3 regions of the Nocardia sp. NPDC051787 genome follow, and region 1 is predicted to be linked to each of the others. Evidence: riboswitches for the same ligand, from Rfam matches in the RefSeq annotation. Region 1 holds a riboswitch; each other region holds the start of a gene.
The links. A riboswitch is a leader RNA that binds a small molecule or an ion and turns the genes downstream of it on or off. The one in region 1 is predicted to bind S-adenosylmethionine.
Positions count from the first base shown of each region.

Region 2: it holds a riboswitch for S-adenosylmethionine, as region 1 does, so the genes downstream of both, AB0M45_RS01175 (rhodanese-like domain-containing protein) here and AB0M45_RS09800 (O-acetyl-L-homoserine sulfhydrolase) in region 1, are expected to answer to the same signal.
Region 3: it holds a riboswitch for S-adenosylmethionine, as region 1 does, so the genes downstream of both, AB0M45_RS24780 (aminotransferase class V-fold PLP-dependent enzyme) here and AB0M45_RS09800 (O-acetyl-L-homoserine sulfhydrolase) in region 1, are expected to answer to the same signal.

Region 1 covers NZ_JBFAYO010000007.1:82,260-89,608, reverse strand. The annotation lists gene AB0M45_RS09810 (MFS transporter) at 1-1,390, opposite strand, end outside; gene AB0M45_RS09805 (TetR family transcriptional regulator) at 1,517-2,221, shown strand; SAM riboswitch class IV at 2,274-2,384, shown strand; partial or broken gene AB0M45_RS09800 (O-acetyl-L-homoserine sulfhydrolase) at 2,650-2,832, shown strand; gene AB0M45_RS09795 (homoserine O-acetyltransferase) at 2,829-3,986, shown strand; gene AB0M45_RS09790 (DUF3017 domain-containing protein) at 4,033-4,269, opposite strand; gene AB0M45_RS09785 (tRNA (cytidine(34)-2'-O)-methyltransferase) at 4,461-4,925, shown strand; gene AB0M45_RS09780 (DUF167 domain-containing protein) at 4,965-5,195, opposite strand; gene AB0M45_RS09775 (DUF4349 domain-containing protein) at 5,152-6,138, opposite strand; gene AB0M45_RS09770 (error-prone DNA polymerase) at 6,169-7,349, opposite strand, start outside.
Region 2 covers NZ_JBFAYO010000001.1:253,429-260,777, reverse strand. The annotation lists gene AB0M45_RS01185 (FAD-dependent oxidoreductase) at 5-1,468, opposite strand; gene AB0M45_RS01180 (hypothetical protein) at 1,851-2,300, shown strand; SAM riboswitch class IV at 2,364-2,480, shown strand; gene AB0M45_RS01175 (rhodanese-like domain-containing protein) at 2,495-2,911, shown strand; gene AB0M45_RS01170 (O-succinylhomoserine sulfhydrylase) at 3,009-4,223, shown strand; gene AB0M45_RS01165 (alpha/beta hydrolase) at 4,283-5,086, opposite strand; gene AB0M45_RS01160 (GAF domain-containing protein) at 5,294-6,547, shown strand; gene AB0M45_RS01155 (M23 family metallopeptidase) at 6,669-7,349, shown strand, end outside.
Region 3 covers NZ_JBFAYO010000026.1:36,813-44,161, forward strand. The annotation lists gene AB0M45_RS24770 (M1 family metallopeptidase) at 1-1,319, opposite strand, end outside; gene AB0M45_RS24775 (Pls/PosA family non-ribosomal peptide synthetase) at 1,319-5,233, opposite strand; SAM riboswitch class IV at 5,916-6,029, shown strand; gene AB0M45_RS24780 (aminotransferase class V-fold PLP-dependent enzyme) at 6,077-7,349, shown strand, end outside.

The sequences.
Region 1 (7,349 bases):
CGCCGACGTAGAAGGCCACGTCGTAGCTGTGGATCGCGGCGCGGGCGGCCAGGTTGTCGATGGCCGGGTTCTCCTGTGCGAAGGTCTTGGCGACCTGCACCGAGATGGTGGTCAGCAGCGCCGTGCCGACCGCGCCGCCGACCTGCTGCGCCGCGTTCAGCAGCGCGGAGGCCACGCCCGAGTCCTCTTCCTCCACCTGGTGCAGCGCGACGGTCTGCATGCCGACGAACAGCGGGCCCATGCCGAGGGCGATGAGCACCTGGGCGGGCAGCACGCCGGCGACGAAGCTGTCACCCAAGCTCAGCTGGGCCAGCAGCAGCAGGCCGATGACGCCCAGCACCGCACCGGCCACCATCAGCGGACGCGGGCCGAGCTTCGGCAGCAGAGCGCTGGTGACGCCCGCGGAGATCGCGATTCCCGCCGGGAAGGGCAGGAACGCGAAGCCCGCCTTCAGTGCGGAGTAGCCCAGCGTGATCTGGAAGTAGTAGCTCAGGAACAGGAACATCGCGAACATGGCGATCGGGATGAGCAGCGCGGCCAGGAACGCGCCGCCGCGGTTGATCTCGCCCGGAATGTGCAGCGGCAACAGCGGGTTCGACGAACGCCGTTCGATCGCGACGAAGGCCACGAGCAGGACCAGGCCCGCGATCAGCAGCGCCACGGTGCTGGCGGCCAGCCAGCCGTCGTCGGCGGCGCGGCTGAATCCGTACACGATGGCGATCAGGCCCAGCGTCACCGTGACGGCACCGGGCACGTCATAACCTCCAGCCCGCGGCACCGGCACGTCCTTCACCACCCAGGCCAGTGCGCCGACCAGCGCGAGCACCGCGATAGGCGTGTTGACCAGCAGGCACCAGCGCCACGACGCGTACTCGGTGAGTGCGCCGCCCGCGATCAGGCCCAGCGCGGCGCCACCCGCGGAAATGCCCGCGAACACGCCGAAGGCGGTGGCCCGCTCGCCCGGCTCGGTGAACGTCACCGACAGCAGGGAGAGCGCGGCGGGCGCGAGCAGCGCGGCGAACGCGCCCTGCAATGCGCGCCCGGCGAACAGTTCCGCGCCGTTCTGGGCGAGACCGGCCAGGGCCGAAGCTCCCGCGAAGCCGATCAGGCCGATGATGAAGATCCGGCGCCGCCCGAGGTAGTCGGCCAGTCGGCCGCCCAGCAGCAGGAGGCCGCCGAAGATCAGCGTGTAGGCCGTGAGCATCCACTGCCGGTTGCCGTCGCTGATGTCGAGATCGCGCTGCGCGAACGGCAGCGAAATGGTCACGATGGTGGCGTCCAGTACCACCATGAGCTGGGCCAACGCGATTACCGCCAAGGCGAGCCAGCGCGCTGAACCGCCCTTTCTTCCTGGCGCGTCCACCGCCGTCGCAGTTTCCGTCACTGTCATCTCCTCGTCCTCGATGTGCCGGATCATCCTGTCATCGAGCGACATTTGTCGTCAAGAGAAAAATGTCGCATCACGACATTTGACTGTTTCAGACAAGAAAACGGCGGCTTGCGTTAGCATGGGGGAATGCTCGAGTCATCGGCGCCGATGGGCGCGAGCGCAGCGGAGGGCAGCCCACCGGCAACCCCCGGATTGCGCGAACGCAAGAAGCAGCAGACCAGGCTGCGCATCATCGAGGTCGCGCTCGATCTGTGCGACGCGCACGGCTTCGACGCGACCACGGTCGAGCAGATCGCCAACGCCGCGGACGTCTCGCCGCGCACCATCAACCGCTATTTCGACAGCAAAGAGGCCATCATCCTGGGCCCGGTACAGGACTTCGGGAGCGCGGTGGCCGAGACGCTGCGCGAGCTTCCCCGCACCGGCAACGAACTGGCGGCGTTACGTGAAGCGTTCCTGCGCGTGGTCGACCAGGCCGCCGACGCGGGCAGCAGCTCCCCGATCTCGTTCCGGAGATACCAGCAAATGCGGCGAATCCTGCGCAGCAGCCCCTCGGTCAGCGCACGCAGTCTCGAGCACGCCGACGAGAAGAACACCGCGATAGCGGCCGTGCTCGCCGAGCGCCTCGGCACCGAGCCGGACGCGCGCGCCGTGCGGCTCATCCTGGGAGCCTGGCAGCTGATCGGCACCGTCGGCATGGAGTGCAGCGGCGACATGTTCGACCATGAGGACGTGGCGATCGCGTCCCGGGCGGGACGTACCGCGTTCACCGAGACCTTCGACGAGTTCGTGCGCACCTGCTGCGTACCCCCGAACGGTGCCGACCAGTGAGTTCGATGAGGGATTTCGACGGCTGACCGCACGCCGGTTATGATGCCCGGCAGGTCATGAGCACCAGCGCCAAGCCCCGGCTCGCTGGTCGGCAACCCTGCAGCAGCGGTGGGGTGCTCCGGGTGATGACCTGGCTCCCGAGAGCCGGGAGCAAGCGCGCATCAGGAGGTCGCCGGTATGTGTTGTTGGTCACACCGTTAACCCCTGCTGTACCGGCGAACACCCTTTTGGAGCAAACCATGAGTGAATCGACCGCGTCCGTGGCCGAGAACGCACCGGCGCAGCGGTCCCCCGCGGCCGCGCAGGTCCACGGGGGCTTCGAGGGCGGCACCGGCGCACCGATGATCGCGGGCCTGTCCTCCGCGCCCTGGTCCATGGGCGCAGCGCAGCCGGCGAGTAGGCCGTTCACCGCCGGATCGGACCGGTCCGCACGTGTAGCTACCATCGGCGATGTGCGTTCTCTCGTGATTCACTCCGCGTCGATGACGCATCCCGAGCTCATGCCGGAGGAGCCGACCTCCGGAACCATTCCCCGATCGGTCCCCCTCGCGGCGGGCGCCGAGGCCATGCGCGCCGATCTGTGCGCCGGTTTCGCGGCGGCTGCGACGTGACCGTGGATACCGAATCGAGCGTCCGCCCGTCCACTGTCACCCTGCCGTCCCCGGACGGGGAACTGGGCTTCATCCCCATCGGGGACGTGCGGTTGGAGAATGGCGCGGTCATCCCGGACGTGTGCCTCGCCGTGCAGCGCTGGGGTGAACTTTCCCCGGATCTGGACAATGTCGTGCTCGTCGAACACGCGCTCACCGGCGACTCGCACGTCGTCGGCAAGCCGGACGCCATCCATCCGCTGCCCGGCTGGTGGGACGGCATGGTCGGGCCGGGCGCGCCGCTGGACACCGACGAATGGTGCGTGATCGCGACGAACGTGCTCGGCGGCTGTAAGGGCAGCACCGGGCCGTCCAGCTCGGCGCCGGACGGAAAACCTTGGGGCGCACGGTTTCCGGATATTTCTATCCGCGATCAGGTGACCGCGGAAGCGGCGCTGATGGATCTGCTCGGCATCGACCGGCTCGCCGCCGTTGTCGGCGGGTCGATGGGCGGCATGCGCGTGCTGGAATGGATGGTAGGCGCGCCGGAGCGCGTCGCCGCCGCACTGGTGCTCGCCGTGGGCGCCCGCGCCACCGCCGACCAGATCGGCACTCAGATCACGCAGATCGCGGCGATCAAGGCCGATCCCGACTGGCAGGGCGGCGACTACCACGACACCGGCCGCGCCCCGATGACGGGCATGGCCGTCGCCCGGCGCATCGCGCATCTGACCTACCGCACCGAGTTCGAGCTCGACCACCGGTTCGAGAACAAGCCGCAGGGCGACGAGGACCCGTGGAACGGCGGCCGCTACGCGGTGCAGAGCTACCTGGACCATCAAGCCGAGAAGCTGTGCAAACGCTTCGACCCGGCGACCTACGTGCTGCTGACCGAGGCGATGAACCGCCACGACGTCGGCCGCGGCCGCGGCGGCGTGGAGGCGGTGCTCGCGGCGACGCCGGTGCCATGCGTGGTCGGCGGCGTCGACTCCGACCGCCTGTATCCGCTGCGGACCCAACAGGAGCTCGCCGATCTGCTGCCCGGCTGCGACGGCTTGGAGGTCGTGCATTCGCGCGACGGACACGACGGGTTCCTCACCGAGGCGGCGGCGGTGTCGAAGCTGCTGACCGAGACCATGCGGCTCGCCCGGGCCGGTGTGCACCCCGAACGCTGAAAGGCTTCTGCCATAGAGGGTTTCGCGCTGACCGGAGTTGCTACTCCTAGCCGAGATTGATGGTGGCCGCGAGGAATACGATGCTCGAGCCGAGCAGTGTCAGGGCACCCACGTCGAAAGGCTTGCTGCGGACCGCGAGCAGACCGACCCGCGCGGTCGGCAGGCACAGCCGGAACGTCGCGGCCAGCAACGTCGCCCCACCGAAGAAGAAGGCCCCGCGCCGCCACCGATCGGACGCGACGAACACCACCGCCACCCCGATGACCAGCATGACGACCACCATCGGCAGATGGCAGCGCAAGAACTCCGCACCCAAACTGCGGCGCCCGGTCCGCAGGTCAGCGGTAGGCGTGTCGGCATCGGTCACGCCCCCGATTCTTGCAGACACGCGCTGCGTCGAGCGATCAGGCCGCTGATCCCGCACGCGCTGGAGCCCGGCGACGGGGCGGTGGGCGGTGCTGATTGACTGGCGGTGTGTTCCATCTGATGTTCCACGAGCCGTGCATTCCGCCGAATACCGGCAACGCGATCCGGTTGGCCGCGGGGACCGGGTGTCATCTGCATCTGATCGAGCCGTTGGGGTTCGATCTGTCCGAACCGAAGTTGCGCAGGGCCGGGTTGGACTACCACGATCTGGCGTCGGTGACGGTGCACGCGAATCTGGCGGCGGCGTGGCAGGCGCTTCGCCCGAAGCGGGTCTACGCGTTCACCACGCAGGCCACCACCCGGTTCACCGACGTGGCGTACCGCGAGAACGATGTGTTGCTGTTCGGAACCGAACCCACCGGCCTGCCGGAGGAGGTGCTGTCGGACCCGCACATCACCGACCGGCTGCGCATCCCGATGCTCCCCGGCCGCCGCTCCATGAACCTCTCCAACGCTGCGGCGGTCACGGTGTACGAAGCCTGGCGCCAACTCGGATTCCCGGGCGGGGTCTAGCCCGCCGAACTGTAGTTCTGATTTCTCGAGTTCGCGGCTTCAGATGTCGATCTCGAAGCGTTTGAAGCGCGAGGTTGGCCCGGCGGCGAGGCGGACCGCGGACTTGGGCACCCCGTAGTGCTCGGCGAGGAGTTCGATGGCCGCTTTGTTGGCTTTGCCCTCGACGGCGGGGGCCCGCACGTACAGTTGCAGGCTGCCATCGTCGAGGGTTTCCACCAGCGGACCCTTACGGCTGTTCGGCTTGATCGTCGCGCTTATTACCGTCGGCACGCTTGTCTCCCGCGCTGGTTTCCGCGCCTTCCGAAGAAACGGCGCTGGTCGAGTCCGGTGCCGATTCTTCCCCACTCGGCGCGGACTTACCGCGCCGCACCAGCCGCACAACGGCCCACAGCACGGCGGCCAGCACCGCGAGGAAGCCGAGCCACGGAATCGCCTTGCCGCTGAACACGACCGCGTCCTGCAGCCAGTCCACCAGCGAGTTCCAGCCGGAGACGATGCCGTCCCAGAAGCTGTCGGCGTCGTCGTCGGACTTCTTTTCGTCGGTGGTGATGTCGATGGTCAGCGTGGACAAAGCGACCTGGTCGTCCAGGCGCCGCTTCTGCGCGGTGAGGCTGTCCAGCTCGCCCTGGCGGCTGGAGAGCGCCTGCTCGGCGGCGATCAGGTCGGAGGTGGTGGTGGCGCCGGCGATGAGCGCGCGCAACCGGTCGACCGAAGCCTGCAACGCCCTGATCCTGGCGTCCAGGTCCTCCCACTGCATGGTGACGTCGTCGCGGTTGGTGCTGACCCGGGTGACCTGGCCGACGCCGCCGAGTCCCGCGATGAACGCGTCGGTCTTGTCGGCGGGCAGCCGCACGATGAGCGTGGCACTCGGCTCGGAGTCGTCGGTGCCGGGCTGTTCGGTTCGGCTGTCGACTCGCCCGCCCGCCTCGCGCACCCGATCGATGACCGCGCCCGCCGCGGCGATCGGTGCGTCGGCGGTGATCTCGACGCTGCCGGTGACGACCTCTTTGCGCGCGGTCATCGGTTCGCCGCCCGAGTTGTCGCGCTTCGGCGGCGCCTGCTCCCGGAACCCGGGAGGCACCACCGCGGGGGCGGGACCGGTGGCGATCGATGACGATCGGTCCAGGCCGGGTGTCGCTTCGTCGTCGTCACCGCAGCCGGCGAGCAAAGTCAACCCCAGCACGCCGACGCAGAGCACAGCAAGCTTCCTCATGCCTGGCACAGTAGCCGTTCCGCCACGCGCTCAACGGAAGTCGCGCGACTTGGATCCCATCCGCAGATCCAGGCGTTGCAGGTGTTCGGCGACGACGCTCACCGCGCCCTCGGCATTCTGCACCCGGCCACGGATGAGCAGGGCCGTCGCGCCTTGGGCGAGGCGGCGGTAACGACTCCACAGACCTACCGAGCAGACGATGTTCACCATGCCGGTTTCGTCCTCCAGGTTGAGGAACGTGACGCCCTCCGCGGTGGCGGGACGCTGGCGGTGCGTCACCGCGCCGCCCACCAGAACGCGCGAGCCGTCGGGCACGTCGAGCAGACCGGACGCCGGAATGACGCCGAGGGCGTTCAGCCGCGGGCGCAGGAACTGGGTCGGATAGCTGCTCGGGGAGACGCCCGTGGCCCACACGTCGGCGGCGGCCATTTCCAGATCGCTCATCCCGGGCAGGACGGGCGCGGTGGTGGCCGCGCCGGTCCCGGGCAGGCGATCCGGACGCTCGCCCGCGGCGGCGCCCGCCGCCCACAATGCTTCGCGGCGGGTGACGCCCAGACTGCCGAGCGCACCCGCGGTGGCGAGCGATTCCGCTTGGGCGACAGTGAGTTCCACCCGCCCGGTCAGATCGAGGAAGGAGGTGTAGGGCCGCTCGCCCCTGGCGGCGACGATGCGTTCGGCGAGGTCGTCGCCGATCTGGCGGACCGCGGCCAGACCGAGGCGCACCTCGGTGCCTCTCGCCTCGAGGGTGGGTTCGGCGCGGCTGGCGTTGACGTCGGGGCCGTGCACCGCGACGCCGTGCCTGCGCGCGTCGGCGACCAGCGACTGCGGGGAGTAGAAGCCCATCGGCTGGGCGCGCAGCAAGCCCGCCAGGAACGCGGCGGGATGGTGCAGCTTGAACCAGGCCGAGTAGAACACGATCGAGGCGAAACTCTGCGAATGACTTTCCGGGAAACCGAAATTCGCGAAAGCGTGGAGCTTTTCGTAGATCCGGTCGGCGACCTCGCCGGTGATGCCGTGCCGCTCACGCATACCCCGGTAGAGCCGTTCCCTGAGCCGCTCCATGCGTTCCGGGGAACGTTTGGAACCCATCGCGCGGCGCAGCTGATCGGCCTCGACGGCGGTGAATCCGGCGACGTCGACGGCCACCTGCATGAGCTGCTCCTGGAACAGCGGCACACCGAGCGTGCGTTCCAGCGCTTTCTTCAAGGCCG
Region 2 (7,349 bases), on a different contig from region 1:
GTGATCAGACCTTGTGCGGTTCGCTGGCGCGCAGCATGTCCTCGCGTTCGACGACCTTGACGCGTTCGCGGCCTTCGGGTTCGCCGAGGGAGCGCTCATGGGCGTCGAGGCGGTACCAGCCGGCCCAGGTGGTGAACGGGATGCCCTTGCCTTCGAGGAACTCGGTGACGGCTTCGGGTTCGGGCCGCTCGGCGGGGGTGAAGCCGGGGGCGTCGTCCAGCAGGCAGGCGATGGTCTCGTTGGCGTCACCCTTGGTGTGGCCGATCAGGCCGACCGGGCCGCGTTTGATCCAGCCGGTCACGTAGGTGGCGGGCATGTAGCGAGCGGCGCCGTCGGCGTTCTCGTCGACGATCACCCGGCCCGCTTCGTTGGGCACGGTACCGGCTTGGTCGTCGAAGGGGAGGTTGTTGATGTTCTGCGACAGGTAGCCCACGGCACGGTATACCGCCTGCACGTCCCAGTCCTTGAACACGCCGGTCCCCTTGACGTTGCCGGTGCCGTCGAGCTGGGTGCGTTCGGTGCGCAGGCCGACGACCTTGCCGTTCTCGCCGAGCACCTCGGAGGGGGACTCGAAGAAGTGCAGGAACAGCTTGTGCGGCCGGTTGCCGGCATCGCGGATGGCCCACTGCTCGAGGGTGTTGGCGACCATGTCGACCTGCTTGGAATGCCGGCGCGCGGCTTCGGAGCCTTCGTCGTAGTCGATGTCCTCGGGGTCGACGATGACCTCGATGGTCGGGGAGTGGTCGAGTTCGCGCAGCTCCAGCGGGGTGAACTTGGCCTGGGCGGGACCGCGGCGGCCGAAGACGTGCACCTCGACGGCCTTGTTGGCCTTCAACCCCTGGTAGACGTTCGGCGGGATCTCCGTGGGCAGCAGTTCGTCGCCGGTCTTGGCCAGCACTCGGGCCACGTCCAGGGCGACGTTGCCGACGCCGAGGACGGCGACCTTCTCCGCGTCCAGCGGCCAGCTGCGCGGCACGTCCGGGTGCCCGTCGTACCAGGACACGAAGTCCGCCGCACCGTAGGAGCCGTCGAGGTCGATGCCGGGGATGGGCAGGGCACGGTCGGCGTTTGCGCCGGTGGAGAAGATCACCGCGTCGTAGAAGGCACGCAGGTCATCGAGGGTGATGTCGGTGCCGTAGTCGATATTGCCCAGCAGCCGCACCTGCGGCTTGTCCAGCACCTTGTGCAGGGCGGTGATGATGCCCTTGATCCGCGGGTGGTCGGGCGCGACGCCGTAGCGGATCAGCCCGAACGGCGCGGGCATGCGCTCGAACAGGTCGATACTCACATCGGCATCGGACTTCATCAACGCGTCGGCGGCGTAGATCCCGGCCGGTCCGGCGCCCACGATCGCGATGCGGAGCGGGCGGGTCTTCGCGGTGTGCGCGTCAAGCCCGGAGGAGGAAGCCTGCGTCACCACGGAGGGCTCGCGAACACCGCCATCCGATACTGCACTCTGTTCGGTCATCTCTTACGCGCACCCTTATGGTCGAAACAATTAATGACGTCTGGCTTAGCTTAGGCTAAGTTGACGCACCGGCTCGGTCGCACCCTTCCGGTGCGGACGCCGGCGTTGGCGTTGCCGGCTCGTGGCTGCACGGTGCTCCGTTCGCCGCGGCGATGAGCTGCCGATTCGCTATGACAGCAGGCTGCCGTCCCGCGATTCTATCGGGACCATCGATGCCGCCAGGATCCGGTGCGTGCAGTCGGTCGATGTCATCGAACATCTCGATCGGCGCGTACCCGCTCCCGCGCGACCTAAAGCGGCCCCTGCCCGCCGACGGACGCCGCCACCGCCCTGCCCCGGGGCCGGGGGCTGGATAACCACCCCGACCAGGGATCATCGAGCCATGACCGAGCAGCAGCCGACCGCAGGCGAGGACGACATCATCCGCGTCGATCAAACCGACAAGCGCTCCATGGTGCCGTTCATCGCGGCCGCAGTGGTCGCGGTGATCGTGCTCATCGCGATCGTGCTCGGCGGGGTGCTGTCGCCCGCTGAGAAAAATGTCACAGATGCCGACCGCATCTCCGCGGCCATCCGCAACTTCGTCGAGGGCGCCAACCGCACCGGCACCGTGCCGGCGCCCGGCACCGGATGCGCGGGCTTCGACGCCGCCCGCTCACCGCTGGCCGGGCAGTCCGGCGCCGGAAAGTCCGTCGAGCTCAGGAAAATCGACAACCCGATGGTGGACGGCGACAAAGGCAAGGCGACCGTGACCACGAAGGCGGACGGCACGGAGACGACCACGACGTGGAATCTCAGCAGATCCGGCGACAAGTGGCTGGTCTGCGCCTGAGCGTTCCCGCAGTGTGAACGGCCGTTTGACACGGTGACCCGGGTCGGTGCAATCTCAGTCGAAGGTCATGAGAACCAGTGTCAAGCCCCGGCATTACTGGTCGGCAACCCTCCTCCGCGGTGGGGTGCTCCGGGTGACGACCTGGCCGCGCTCCGGTCCTGGGCGCGGCAAGTGCGGATTCGCAGGAGGAGTAGATGAGTTACGCCGGTGACATCACCCCGCAGCAGGCATGGGAACTGCTGCGCGACAACCCCGAAGCAGTCCTCGTGGACGTGCGGACGGAAGCCGAATGGAAGTTCGTCGGCGTACCCGACACGAGCTCGATCGATCGGCCGACCGCGCTGATCGAGTGGGTCGACTCCACCGGCGCGCGCAACGAGATGTTCGTCGAGCAGTTGCGGCAGGCGCTCGCCGACCACGACCCCGAAGCACCGGTGGTGTTCTTGTGTCGCTCCGGCCAGCGTTCGGTCGGCGCTGCGATCGCCGCCACATCGGCGGGTTACCGCACCTCCTACAACGTGCTCGAAGGCTTCGAAGGTCCGCTCGATGAGTTCAGGCACCGCGGCGGCTCCGGCTGGCGTGCCCTCGGGCTGCCCTGGCGACAGTCATGACCAGGGCGTCTGGCGTGTCCTCGGGGCTCTACCGATGGGCGGCAGTCCTGAGCGGGGGTCTGGCGGGCCCTCGGAACTTTGCCGATAGGCGGCAGCCGTGATCACCGGCGGCGCGTTCGACAAGCCGCTGCCCGAGGGCGTCGGCCCCGCGACGCTCGGTGTCCGGGGCGGACTGCGGCGCTCCGGTTTCGAGGAAACCGCCGAGGCGCTGTACCTGACTTCCGGCTTCGTCTACGAGAGCGCGGAAGCCGCCGAGACCGCGTTCACCGGCGAGGTGGAGCATTTCGTCTACTCCCGCTACGGCAACCCGACGGTCGCCATGTTCGAGGAGCGGATGCGGCTGATCGACGGCGCCGAAGCGTGCTTCGCCACCGCGAGCGGAATGTCGGCCGTGTTCACCGCGCTGGGAGCGCTGCTCGGCGCCGGTGACCGGCTGGTCGCCGCGCGCAGTCTGTTCGGCTCCTGCTTCGTGGTGTGCAACGAGATCCTGCCGCGCTGGGGCGTGGAGACCGTATTCGTGGACGGCGAAGATCTCGACCAGTGGGAACGGGCGCTGTCGGTGCCGACCACGGCGGTGTTCTTCGAGACGCCCGCCAATCCGATGCAGACGCTGGTGGACGTGCGCCGGGTGACCGAGCTGGCCCATGCCGCCGGTGCGAAAGTGGTGCTGGACAACGTCTTCGCGACACCCCTGCTGCAACGCGGCTTCGAGCTCGGCGCCGACGTGGTGGTCTACTCCGGCACCAAGCACATCGACGGGCAGGGCCGGGTGCTCGGCGGCGCGATTCTCGGCGCGAAGGACTACATCGACGGCCCGGTGAAAACGCTGATGCGCCACACCGGTCCGGCGCTGAGCCCGTTCAACGCGTGGACCTTGCTCAAGGGGCTGGAGACGATGCCGCTGCGGGTGCGCCATTCGGCCGAGTCCGCACTCCGGATCGCCCGCTTCCTGGAGGGCAACAAGGCGGTCAGCTGGGTGAAATACCCTTTCCTGGAGTCGCATCCGCAGTACGCGCTGGCCACCGGTCAGATGAGCGCGGGCGGCACCGTGGTCACCTTCGAGCTGAACGCCCCCGAGAACGAGGCGAAGAAGCGCGCTTTCGAGGTGCTGAACCGGTTGCGCGTCATCGACATCTCCAACAACCTCGGCGACGCCAAGACCCTGATCACCCACCCCGCCACCACTACCCACCGCGCCATGGGCCCCGAAGGCCGCGCCACCATCGGCCTGTCCGACGGTGTCGTCCGCGTCTCGGTGGGCCTCGAAGACGTGGAAGACCTCCTGGACGACCTGGACCAAGCCCTCTCCTGACCGGCCGGCGAGCCGGTACAGGAGAGGGGCGACAGGTTACGTCGCGAGGCATCGATGTCTCAGAGGAAGTCGGCGAGAACTTTGTTGAAGTCCTCGGGTTCCTCGGAAAACGGCACATGTCCGCTGCCCTCGAAACGCACCACCTTCGCGTTCGGGACCTGCGCGGCGATCCATGCATCGAGCGGACCGGGGAAGATCTTGCTCTGCGCTCCGTAGATCAGCAGCGTCGGCACGGTGACCTGAGGCAGGACCGGCCGGAAGTCGGCGAAGGCCATGTCGTACCAGATGGCGCATGCCGCCGAGGTCGGCATCTTCGTGGTCTCCGCGTACACCGCATCGATCACCTCGTCGGACGGTTCTTCCGCGAAGCAAGCGGCGATGAACGGCTTGATCACCAACGGGCGGGCGTGCCGCACCGCCTGCACGAACACCGCGAGGTCGGTCTGGCTGTAGCCGCCTTGGAGCGGGAAGTCCCACCCTTCCCCGTCGAGGAAACGCGGTGACTGATCGACGAATGTCACCGATCGCAGCTTCGCACACCCGAACTGCTCGACGTAGGCGAGAATCACCGCGGCGCCCATCGACCAGCCCACGAGGGCGACATCGTCGAGCCCGAGATGGTCGAGCAGACTGCGGATGTCCCGTGCGTACTGCGCGAGGGTGTGACCGTCCTCGGTCTTGCCGGAGGCACCGTGCCCGCGCAGGTCGACATTGACGACCCGATTCCCTTCTGCCAGCGCGGGCACGTTCTGCGCCCAGAAGGTGGTGTTCATCGTCCAGCCGTGAACGAGCACGACGGGACGGCCGGCGCCGTGATCCTCGTAGTACATCGGCACGCCATCCGGCAATTCCAGGTAGGGCATCGACAACCTCCAGCTCAGGACAAGTGGTGCTCACACGATGACGTGCCGGCCGGGCGCGGCCAAGATCGCGCGGAGGGGTTGCATAGACGTTGCAGCGCAAGGCAACCCGTTGTCAGACCGCCGAGGGCGCGCCTAGTCTGGTCCGGCAACCATGACCGTTCGGCGCGGCAAGCACCGGCCGGGAATATCACGAGGCAAACTCATTTGGTGACCAGGCAGACGCAATTGATGCGTGCCGACGTGCGCGCCTCGTGGGATCGCGCCCAACGTCGCGGCCTGCATCCGGACCGGCATCTCCCCGAGGTCGGGCTGACCCGAGACGAGGTCATGACCTGGCGCAGGGACCATCGGATGGCCTCGGTGTGGCCGGTGCTGTTCGCGAGCCTGGAGAGCGCGGCGTTCGAGCCGGGCCACGTGCTGTTCGGGGGCGACGCGGATGGCCATTTGCTGTGGGTACAGGGCGATGCCGCGGCCAGAAGGGTGGCGGAGCGGGCCAACCTCGTCCCCGGAGCACGCTGGCACGAGACCGAGGCGGGCACCAATGGCGTCGGCACCGCGCTGGCTCTCGGGCGAGCCTTCCAAGTTCGCGGCACCGAGCACTACTTGTCGGTCGCTGCGGACTTCACCTGCTCGGCGGCGCCGATCCGGGACCCGGTCAGTGGCGCTGTGATCGGCGTCGTCGACGTCACCTGCAAACTGCGCAACACGAGTCCGCTTGCGCTGGCGCTGGTTACGACGGCAGCGCGGCTCGCCGAGGCGCATTTGCGCGACCTCGCCTGGCAGCGAGACGCCGAAATACGGACCCGCTACCTCGATCGCGTCCTCAGCCGCGTCGGCAACCACTGCGCTCTGCTGTCGCAAGAGGGCAGGGTGTTGCACGCGGCTCCATCGGGGTGGCTGCCCGCGATCTGGCCCGCGCCGCTGGCCGAGGGCGAAACCGAACTTCCCGGTGGGCGGCGAGTGGTGATCGAACGACTCTCGCCGGGAGGGCCGTTCTGCGTCCACGCCCTGCCCGAGCGGTATTCCGGCGAACAAGTGCCTCGAGTCAGCGCGCTGGGCCGAAACCGCGCCGTGCTGTGGCTGGACGGGCTGGTCCACGAGCTCAGTCTCCGGCACAGCGAGCTGGTGGTGCTCCTGCTCGCCAACCCGGATGGACTGACCGCCGCGACATTGGCCGAAGAACTGTACGGAAACGACGGAAAAGCCGTGACGGTACGCGCGGAGCTTGCCCGGCTTCGACGAATCGTCGGATATCGCCTCTCATCGGACCCATACCGGCTCGACAGCCGAATCCGCGCCGATTTCCGGCAATTGGAAACGGACGTCGCGAAGGGCGACGCAGGCGATCTGCAGGGCAGATATCCCGGCCCTTTGCTGCCGGGGTCCAAGGCACCCGGCGTGCGGCGGATACGCGAGCGACTGCACAACCGATTGGCGTCCGCTCGTCCGTCGAATCCGTAGTAGATCGCGCCGTTCCCAGCGATGAGGACCGAACCGCTATGGCTCAGGGCCACAATTTATCCCGGCACCAGCGCTCGGCGGGAGGCGTGTCGAATGGGGCTCTGGGCAGGCGGAGGTGGTCATGACTAGCGGGGAGGTGGCACAGCTCGCGGATGGCGAAGGGTTAGGCGAGAGCGGCCGCGCCGAGAACGAGTCTGGCGCGCAGGTGCCGTCGACGTCGACGGCCGACCGGAAGCAGCCCGACATCGCCACCCAGGCGGCGCGCATTCTCACCGACCTGGCACGAAATGCGCCCGGTGCTCCCACCGGGACGCCGCCGTCGGGCACACGCACACAACCCGTTTCCTCCCCGAGCACAACCGCCGCCGCGCCCAACGGCGTGCAGCCGCCGCCTTCCACCGTGGCATCAGTATCAAACGGCGCCGCGCCGCCACCACCCGGCGGTGTCGTTGCACCACCGCAGGGCACCGCGGCACCGTCCGGAACACCCGCGGCGACCGAGGAGCCGCCACCACCCGGGATCGACCCGGAGATCATCGCGAGCCTCGCGCCGGCGGCCATGATGGCGCTGCCGATGCTGGCGTCGGCGCTCGCCGGCCTCGCAGGCGGTGGATCAGGGGCGGGATCAAGTGGTTCGGCACCCACCGCCGCCGAACCCAGTGCAGGCGCGCTGTCGCCGGAAGCACAGGAGGCGTTGAAAGCCTTGAAAACCCTGGAAGCCCTGTACGGCACCGACGGCACCGCATCGGGCACCGGCAGTCTGGGATCCCGGCCGGGGGGAGGCGGCTCAGGCGCGGGAGCG
Region 3 (7,349 bases), on a different contig from region 1:
GGCAGCTGGGGCAGCGGTTCGGCGAGCAGCCAGCTGTCCCACAGCGGGCGCAGCGGCATCAGGCTGTAATGCCCCGCGAGGTCGGTGAATTCCTCCGTGGTCACCGAGGAGTGGCGGTAGCGGATGGTCCACTCGCGCAGCAGGTTGAAGAACGTCGAGTCGCCGAGTTCCAAACGCAGCGCGTGCAAGGTCAGCGCACCGCGTTTGTAGACGCGGTCGTCGAACATGCGCCGAGGTCCCGGGTCGCCGACGATGATGTCCTGCGGCTGGCGGGACAGATTGTGCCGCGCGGCGCGCGCCAGCTGGTCGGCCGTGGGCCCGCCCGCCGCTTCCGACCAGATCCATTCCGCGTAGCAGGCGAAACCTTCGTGCAGCCAGATGTCGCGCCACTGCCGGATGGTCAGGCTGTTGCCGAACCACTGATGGGCCAGCTCGTGTGCGACCAGCCGCTCGGCGCCGCGGCGGCCGTCGCAGTGGTTGGCCCCGAAGATGGAGATGCCCTGCGCCTCGATCGGGATCTCCAGCTCGTCGTCGGTGACGACCACCGTGTAGCCCTCGAACGGGTAGGGGCCGAACTTCTCGGTGAAGACCTCGAGCATCTTCGGCTGGCGGGCGAAGTCGTGGTCGAAGTTGGCGCGCAGCCGGGGCGGAAGGACGGCCTGCATCGGCACCGGGGCCTGCGCGGAACCGATGCGATGCTTGCGGTAGTGGCCGATCTGGATGGTCGCCAGGTAGCTCGACATCGGCTCGGACTGCTCGTAGACCCAGGTGGTCTGGCTCGCCTTGGTCTGCTTGCGCAGCAGGGTGCCGTTGGCCAGCGCGTAGTACGGCGAATCGGTGGTGATCGAAATCCGGTAGGTCGCTTTCGAACTCGGATGGTCGTCACAGGGGAACCAGGATGCCGCGCCATTGGGCTGGCTGGCCACGAGCGCGCCCTCGGTGAGCTCCTCCCAGCCGACCTCGCCCCACGGTCCGCGCACCGGCTTCGGGATACCGCCGTAGTGCACCACCACCGACAGCACGCCGCCCGCCGGAATCCGCTGCTGCGGAGCGATCACCAATTTGCCGTGCTGATGGGCGAATTTCGTGGCCTTGGTTCCGTTGACGAACACCTTCGAGACGGTGAGTGCCTGGGCGAGGTCGAGCGCGAACCGCGGGCGAACGGCGGTGGTCACCGCGGTGATCGTGGCGCGTCCGGTGAGCCGGTTGCCTGCGACCCGGTAGGCCACTTCCAGTTCGTATCGTGAGACCCGGTACCCGCGATTGCCGTTCTGCGGTAGGTACTCATCGATGGGGGCTTCGTAGAACTTGCCCGCCATCAGCTCGCTCCGGGGTCGCCCGCGAACCAGGGTGCGATCGGGTTGCCCCACCAGCGCGACGATGCCGGGACGGTGTCGCCGCGCATGACCAGCGAGGCCGGGCCGATGGTCGCGCCGTCGCCGATAGCCGAAGCGGGAAGCGCGACGCAGTGTGGTCCGAGGGTGGCGCCCGCGCCGAGGGTGACGCCGTCCATGGCCATGATCCGATCATGGAACAGATGGGTCTGCACCACGCAGCCGCGTTCGACGGTCGCGCCGTCGCCGAGAGTCACCAGGTCCGCCTCCGGTAGCCAATAGGACTCGCACCATACCCCGCGGCCGATGGTCGCGCCGAGCCCGCGAAGCCACAGATTCAGTACGGGCGTACCGGTTGCCGCGCGGGCGAACCACGGCGCGGCAACCGTTTCCACGAAGGTGTCGGAGACCTCGTTGCGCCACACGAACGAACTCCACAGCGGGTGCTCCTCGGCGCCGATCCGCCCCACCAGCAACCATTTGGCGGCCACCGCGCTCGCGCCCGCGACCGCACCGGCCGTCAGCAGCACCAGCCCGCTGAGCAGCCCGGCGGCCAGGTGGCCGAACGTTTGCGCGAGCCAGGCCAGAGCGCACAGCGCACCGAGTCCGATGGCGAAAGTCACCAGGACTGGGAAGAGCCGACAGGTTTCGACGATGGCGCGGGCGATGCGCAGGCGGGCGGGCGGGTCGAAGGTTCGTGCGGTGTCGGTGCTTTCCGCCGTGCGGCGCAGCCGGACCGGCGGGCTGCCCAGCCAGGAGGAGCCTGCCTTTGCCTTGGACGGCGCCGCCGACAGCACCGCGACCAAGCCGTTCTTGGGGACGCGGCGGCCGGGGGCGGTCATCCCGGAGTTACCGAGAAACGCGCGCTTGCCGACCTTGGCCTCGCCGATATGCAGCCAGCCGCCGCCGAGTTCGTAACTCGCGATCATGGTGTCGTCGGCCAAGAAGGCGCCGTCGGCGACGGTGGTGAACTTCGGCAGCAGCAGCACCGTGGACGCCTCGACGCTCTTACCGATCTTCGCGCCGAGCAAGCGCAGCCACACCGGCGTGAGCAGGCTCGCGTACAGCGGGAACAGGAAGGTGCGTGCGGAATCCAGCAGCCGCTCGGTGGCCCACGCCTGCCAGCCGACGCGACTGCGCACCGGGTGGTAGCCCCCGGTCAGGCCGATACTCAGCAGCCGGACCGCGACGATGGTGGCCGCCGCGTATACGCCGAGGCTGAGCAGGGTCGCGACGGGAAGGACCGCGAAGGCGCGGACGACGCCTGCGCCGAGCGTGCGGGTATCGCGGACGAACCAAGCGAGGAACGCGCCGCCTGCGCCGAGGCCGAGAATCGGCATGGCGGCCAACGCCATCGATGTGACGCCGAAGACGCCGACCCAGCGCCGGGCCCGGTCGGGCGTATGCGCCGGCCAGCGATGCTGCGCCTTGCCGACTTTCACCGCGGGTGAACCCGCCCACTCCTGTTCGGCCTTCACCTTGCCCGACACCGCGGAGCCCGGCGCCACCTCGGCGTTCTTCCCGATCTTCGTGCCGGGCAGCAGGATCGAGCGCGAGCCGACCACCGCGCCGGGGCCGATGGTGATCGGGCCCAAATGCACCACGTCGCCGTCGATCCAGTAACCGGACAGGTCGACCTCCGGCTCGACGCTGCACCCGTCGCCGAGTTCGAGCATGCCGGTCACCGGCGGCAGGGTGTGCAGGTCGACGCCCTTGCCGATCTTCGCGCCGAGCGCCCGTGCGAACGGCACCATCCACGGTGCGCCGGCGAGGTTCTCGGCACCGCTGGCCTCGGACAGGCGGACGGCCGCCCACAGGCGCAGGTGCACCGAGCCGCCGCGCGGATAGCGGCCCGGCCGGACGCCGCGCAACAGCAGCCGTGCGCCCGCCACGCAGATCGCCATGCGGCCGGGCGGCGAGATGAACAGTGCGAACGCGGCCAGCATCCACCACCAGGACAGCCGCGGCAGCCATGGCAGCGAGCCGGACCAGGCCGCGATATTGCCGACGATCGCCAGCCAGGTGAGCCACTGCAGGCCGGTGAGCGTGGTCAAGGGGATAGTGGCGAGCACCTGCACCGCCTGCGCGGCCAGCGGCGTCGGGCGCACCGCCCGTTCGGCGACGGCGACCGCGGGCGTGGTCTGTTCCAGCAGGTCGACCAGGGCGCCGAGGCGGGGATGGTCGTAGAGATCGGCGACGGCGATTTGCGGATAACGTTCGCGCAGGGCGGCGACCAGCTGTGCGGCCGCCAGCGAGCCGCCGCCCAGATCGAAGAAGTCGGCGTCGAGATCGCCGACTTCTCCACCGAGAATCGAATCCCATAGTCCGGCAACCCATTGCGCCGTGCCGGTCAGGTCGTTGTCGTCGTCGTCCTCCGCGGTGCCCGGCAGCGGCCACGGCAGCGCGTCGCGATCCACCTTGCCGGAGGTGCGCGTCGGTAGCTCGTCGACCACCGCGAGCCGGGGGACCAGCGGGGCCGGAAGTCGTTCGGCGAGAATGGCTCGTGCGGCCTTGGCGTCGAAGTCCGGTCCCGGCCCGGTGAGGTAGCCGACCAGTAACTTATTGCCCGCCTTGGTGGTTCGTATCGCGGCGGCGGCGCCGGTGACGCCGGGAAGATGCTGGAGTGCGTTGTCGATCTCGCCGAGTTCGATGCGGCGGCCGCCGAGCTTGATCTGATCGTCGGCGCGGCCGAGGAAGACCAGGCCCGCGCTGTCGTTCCGGACCAGGTCGCCGCTGCGGTAGGCGCGATCCCAGCCGACCGAGGGCAGCGGCGCGTACTTCTCCGCGTCCTTGACCGGGTCGAGATAGCGCGCCAGGCCGACACCACCGATCACCAATTCGCCGGATTCGCCCTCGGCCACCGGATTTCCCGCCTGGTCCACCACGACGAGATCCCAGCCGTTGAGCGGAAGCCCGATGCGAATCGGCCACTGGCCGTTCAGCCGTGCGGCGCAGGCGACGACCGTGGCCTCGGTGGGCCCGTAGGTGTTCCATACCTCGCGAGTCGAATCACCATCTCCGGCAAGGCGTTCGGCGAGCTCGGGTGGGACGGCCTCGCCGCCGAAGATCAACAGGCGCACCGCCTCCAGCGCCTCGACCGGCCAGGTCGCCGCCAGGGTCGGCACCGTCGAGACGATGCTGATCTCCCGCCGCACCAGCCAGGGTCCCAGGTCGGCGCCGGTGCGCACCAGGTCACGCGGGGCGGGCACCAGGCAGGCGCCGTTGCGCCAGGCCAGCCACATCTCCTCGCAGGAGGCGTCGAAGGCGACCGAGAGACCGGCGAGAACCCGGTCACCGGGGCCGATCGGGGCATCGGGGAGGAACAGGTCGGCTTCGGCGTCGACGAACGCGGCGGCGCTGCGGTGGGTGACGGCAACGCCTTTCGGGGTTCCGGTCGACCCGGAGGTGAAGATGATCCAGGCGTCGTCGTCGGGGCTGGGAAGCGCCGACCAGGTGCGCGCGCCCTCGTGCTGCTCCGCGGCCCGGATACCGGCGGCCGTCGTCTCGATGCCGTCAGCGGTGACGATCGCGGTGACCTGGGCTTCGCCGAAGACGAGCTGGGCGCGATCGTCCGGGTCGTCGGCATCGACCGGCACGTAGGCGGCGCCACTGTAGAGGACCGCGAGGATGGTGACGTAGAGCCCGCGCGTGCCGGAGGGCATGCGCACGCCGACCCGGTCACCGGGACGCACGCCCGCCGTGGCGAGGCGCGCCATAGTCTTCTCGACCTCGACGACCAGTTCGAGATAGGACAGCACCACCTGGCCGTCATCGATGGCCGGCGCGTCGGGATGTGTGAGTGCCGTAGCGGTCAGGATGTCGACCAGCGTCCTGGCCTGTGGCGCATGGTCGCCCCGCGACAACGGGCGCACCGGCGCGTCGACCTCCGTTCGGAGCATGGTGCTCAGCGAACCTCCCATCGACCTGCCTCATACTTTCCGTTGTCGCGCCATAGCTGGGTTACCAAAGGGCAAATGCCACGATTGGCCAGCTGTCCACGGTACTGGGTTTGTTTCCTCGGCGCCTGCCGCGCTGCTCGAACGGGGAATGCCCGTCTCGCTTCGCTCGAGAACCACGGCGGCCGGTGTGGCCGTGCCGGCGGTAACCGCGCTCAGGTTCGGCTGCTTGTTGGTAGCTGGAGAAGGAGTTGGTGTCGGAGCCAACTCTCTCGCTGAGAGATCGCGAATCGGGGGGCGACTGGCTGCGAACAGATAACGCTTGGTTTTGCTGCCGGAAAAAGTTCGGTCCGCTGTGGTTATCTGAGAGGCGAGCGCCGATTGTCCGGGTTCCGGGATGCTGCTGCGTGTTTGCTGCATTTGTTCAGTTGTGGCTTTGTCGTGGATGAGGTGCGGTGCCTGCTCCGAATCGGAAGCGGGAGGCGTGATGTATTCGGGGCAACTGCGATTCGGTGGATGTGAGTTCGATGACGAACGGCGCGCGCAGCACTTGGTCGGGGTGTTCGTAGGACTCGCGAGTGTGCTTGCGATGACTCGCGTCTGTGGTCATGTCCCGATCGGGATGTGTCGGCTCGGATTGGCATGCGGTTGACAGTGCCGGGCCGCTTCTGCCAATCTCGGGTCAGGTCACGAGTGCCAGCGCTAAGCCCCGGCTTGCTGGCCGGCAACCCTCCTCCGCGGTGGGGTGCTCCGGGTGACGACCCGGCCGACGCCCAACCGGGCGCGGCAAGCGCGGACTCGGCGGATCGTTCGATCGCGGGTCCCTTAGCCGACGGGATGCACGTGATGACTACTGCTGTCGACAGCACCTGTGCCGCACTCGCCCGGGTCTCCGGCGACGAACTGCTGGTGCCGCTCGTGCAGGGCGGAACGGCGACCTACGCCAACTTCGACTACGCGGCGAGCGCGCCGGCGTTGGTGGAGGTCACCGACCGCGTGCAGCGGCTGTTGCCGTTCTACGCCAGCGTGCACCGCGGCGCTGGGTACGCCTCGCGGATCTCCACCGAGTGCTACGAGGCCGCCCGCGGATCGGTGGCCGAGTTCCTGGACGCCCCCGACGATCAGGTGGTGGTGTTCACCCGCAATACCACCGACTCGCTGAACCTGCTCGCGTCCTGCGTGCCCGGCGACACGGTGGTGCTCGATATCGAGCACCATGCCAACTTCCTGCCGTGGACGAGGCACGGCCGCCGCGTCGTGCAGGCGGCCGACACCGTCGAGGAGACTGTCGGCAGGCTGGTCGCCGAGTTGTGCAGCAAGCCAGCCGCGTTGCTCGCGGTGACCGGCGCGTCGAACGTCACCGGCGAGGTGCTTCCGCTGGAGCGGCTGGCCACCATCGCGCACCAGTGCGGCGCCCGGATCCTGGTCGACGCCGCCCAGCTGGCGCCGCACCGCCGGATCAGCCTGCGCGACATCGGAATCGATTACCTGGCCTTCTCCGGCCACAAGCTGTACGCGCCCTTCGGTTCGGGTGTGCTGGTGGGCAAGCGCGATTGGCTCGACGCGGCGCAGCCCTATCTGGCCGGCGGCGGGGCGGTTCGTGAGGTGAGCACCACCGACGCCGAGTGGGCGCCCGCTCCGCAGCGGCACGAGGCCGGGTCGCCGAACGTGCTCGGCGCCGCCGCGCTGGCCGCCGCTTGTGACGCGCTCTGTGCCATCGATGCCGAAACCCTTGCCGCCCATGAAAAGCGGCTCGCCGACCGGCTCCGCGACGGCCTCGCCGCGATTCCGGGTGTGCGACTGCTGCGCATCTGGTCCGATAGCCCCGACTCGGTCGGTATCGTCGCCTTCGCGCTCGACGGATTCGCTCCCGGTCATGTCGCCGCCTACCTCTCCGCCGAACACGGCATCGGCGTGCGCGACGGACGTTTCTGCGCCCACCCGCTGCTCGCCCGCCTCGGCGTGGACGGGGCCCTGCGCGCCAGCATCGGCCTCGGTACCACCTCCACCGACGTGGACCGCCTGATCGATGCGGTGTCCACCCTCGTGACCACCGGCCCCACGTGGGATTACGCCGCCACGAATGGCCTGTGGAACCCCACCCCCGAAACCCGCCCCT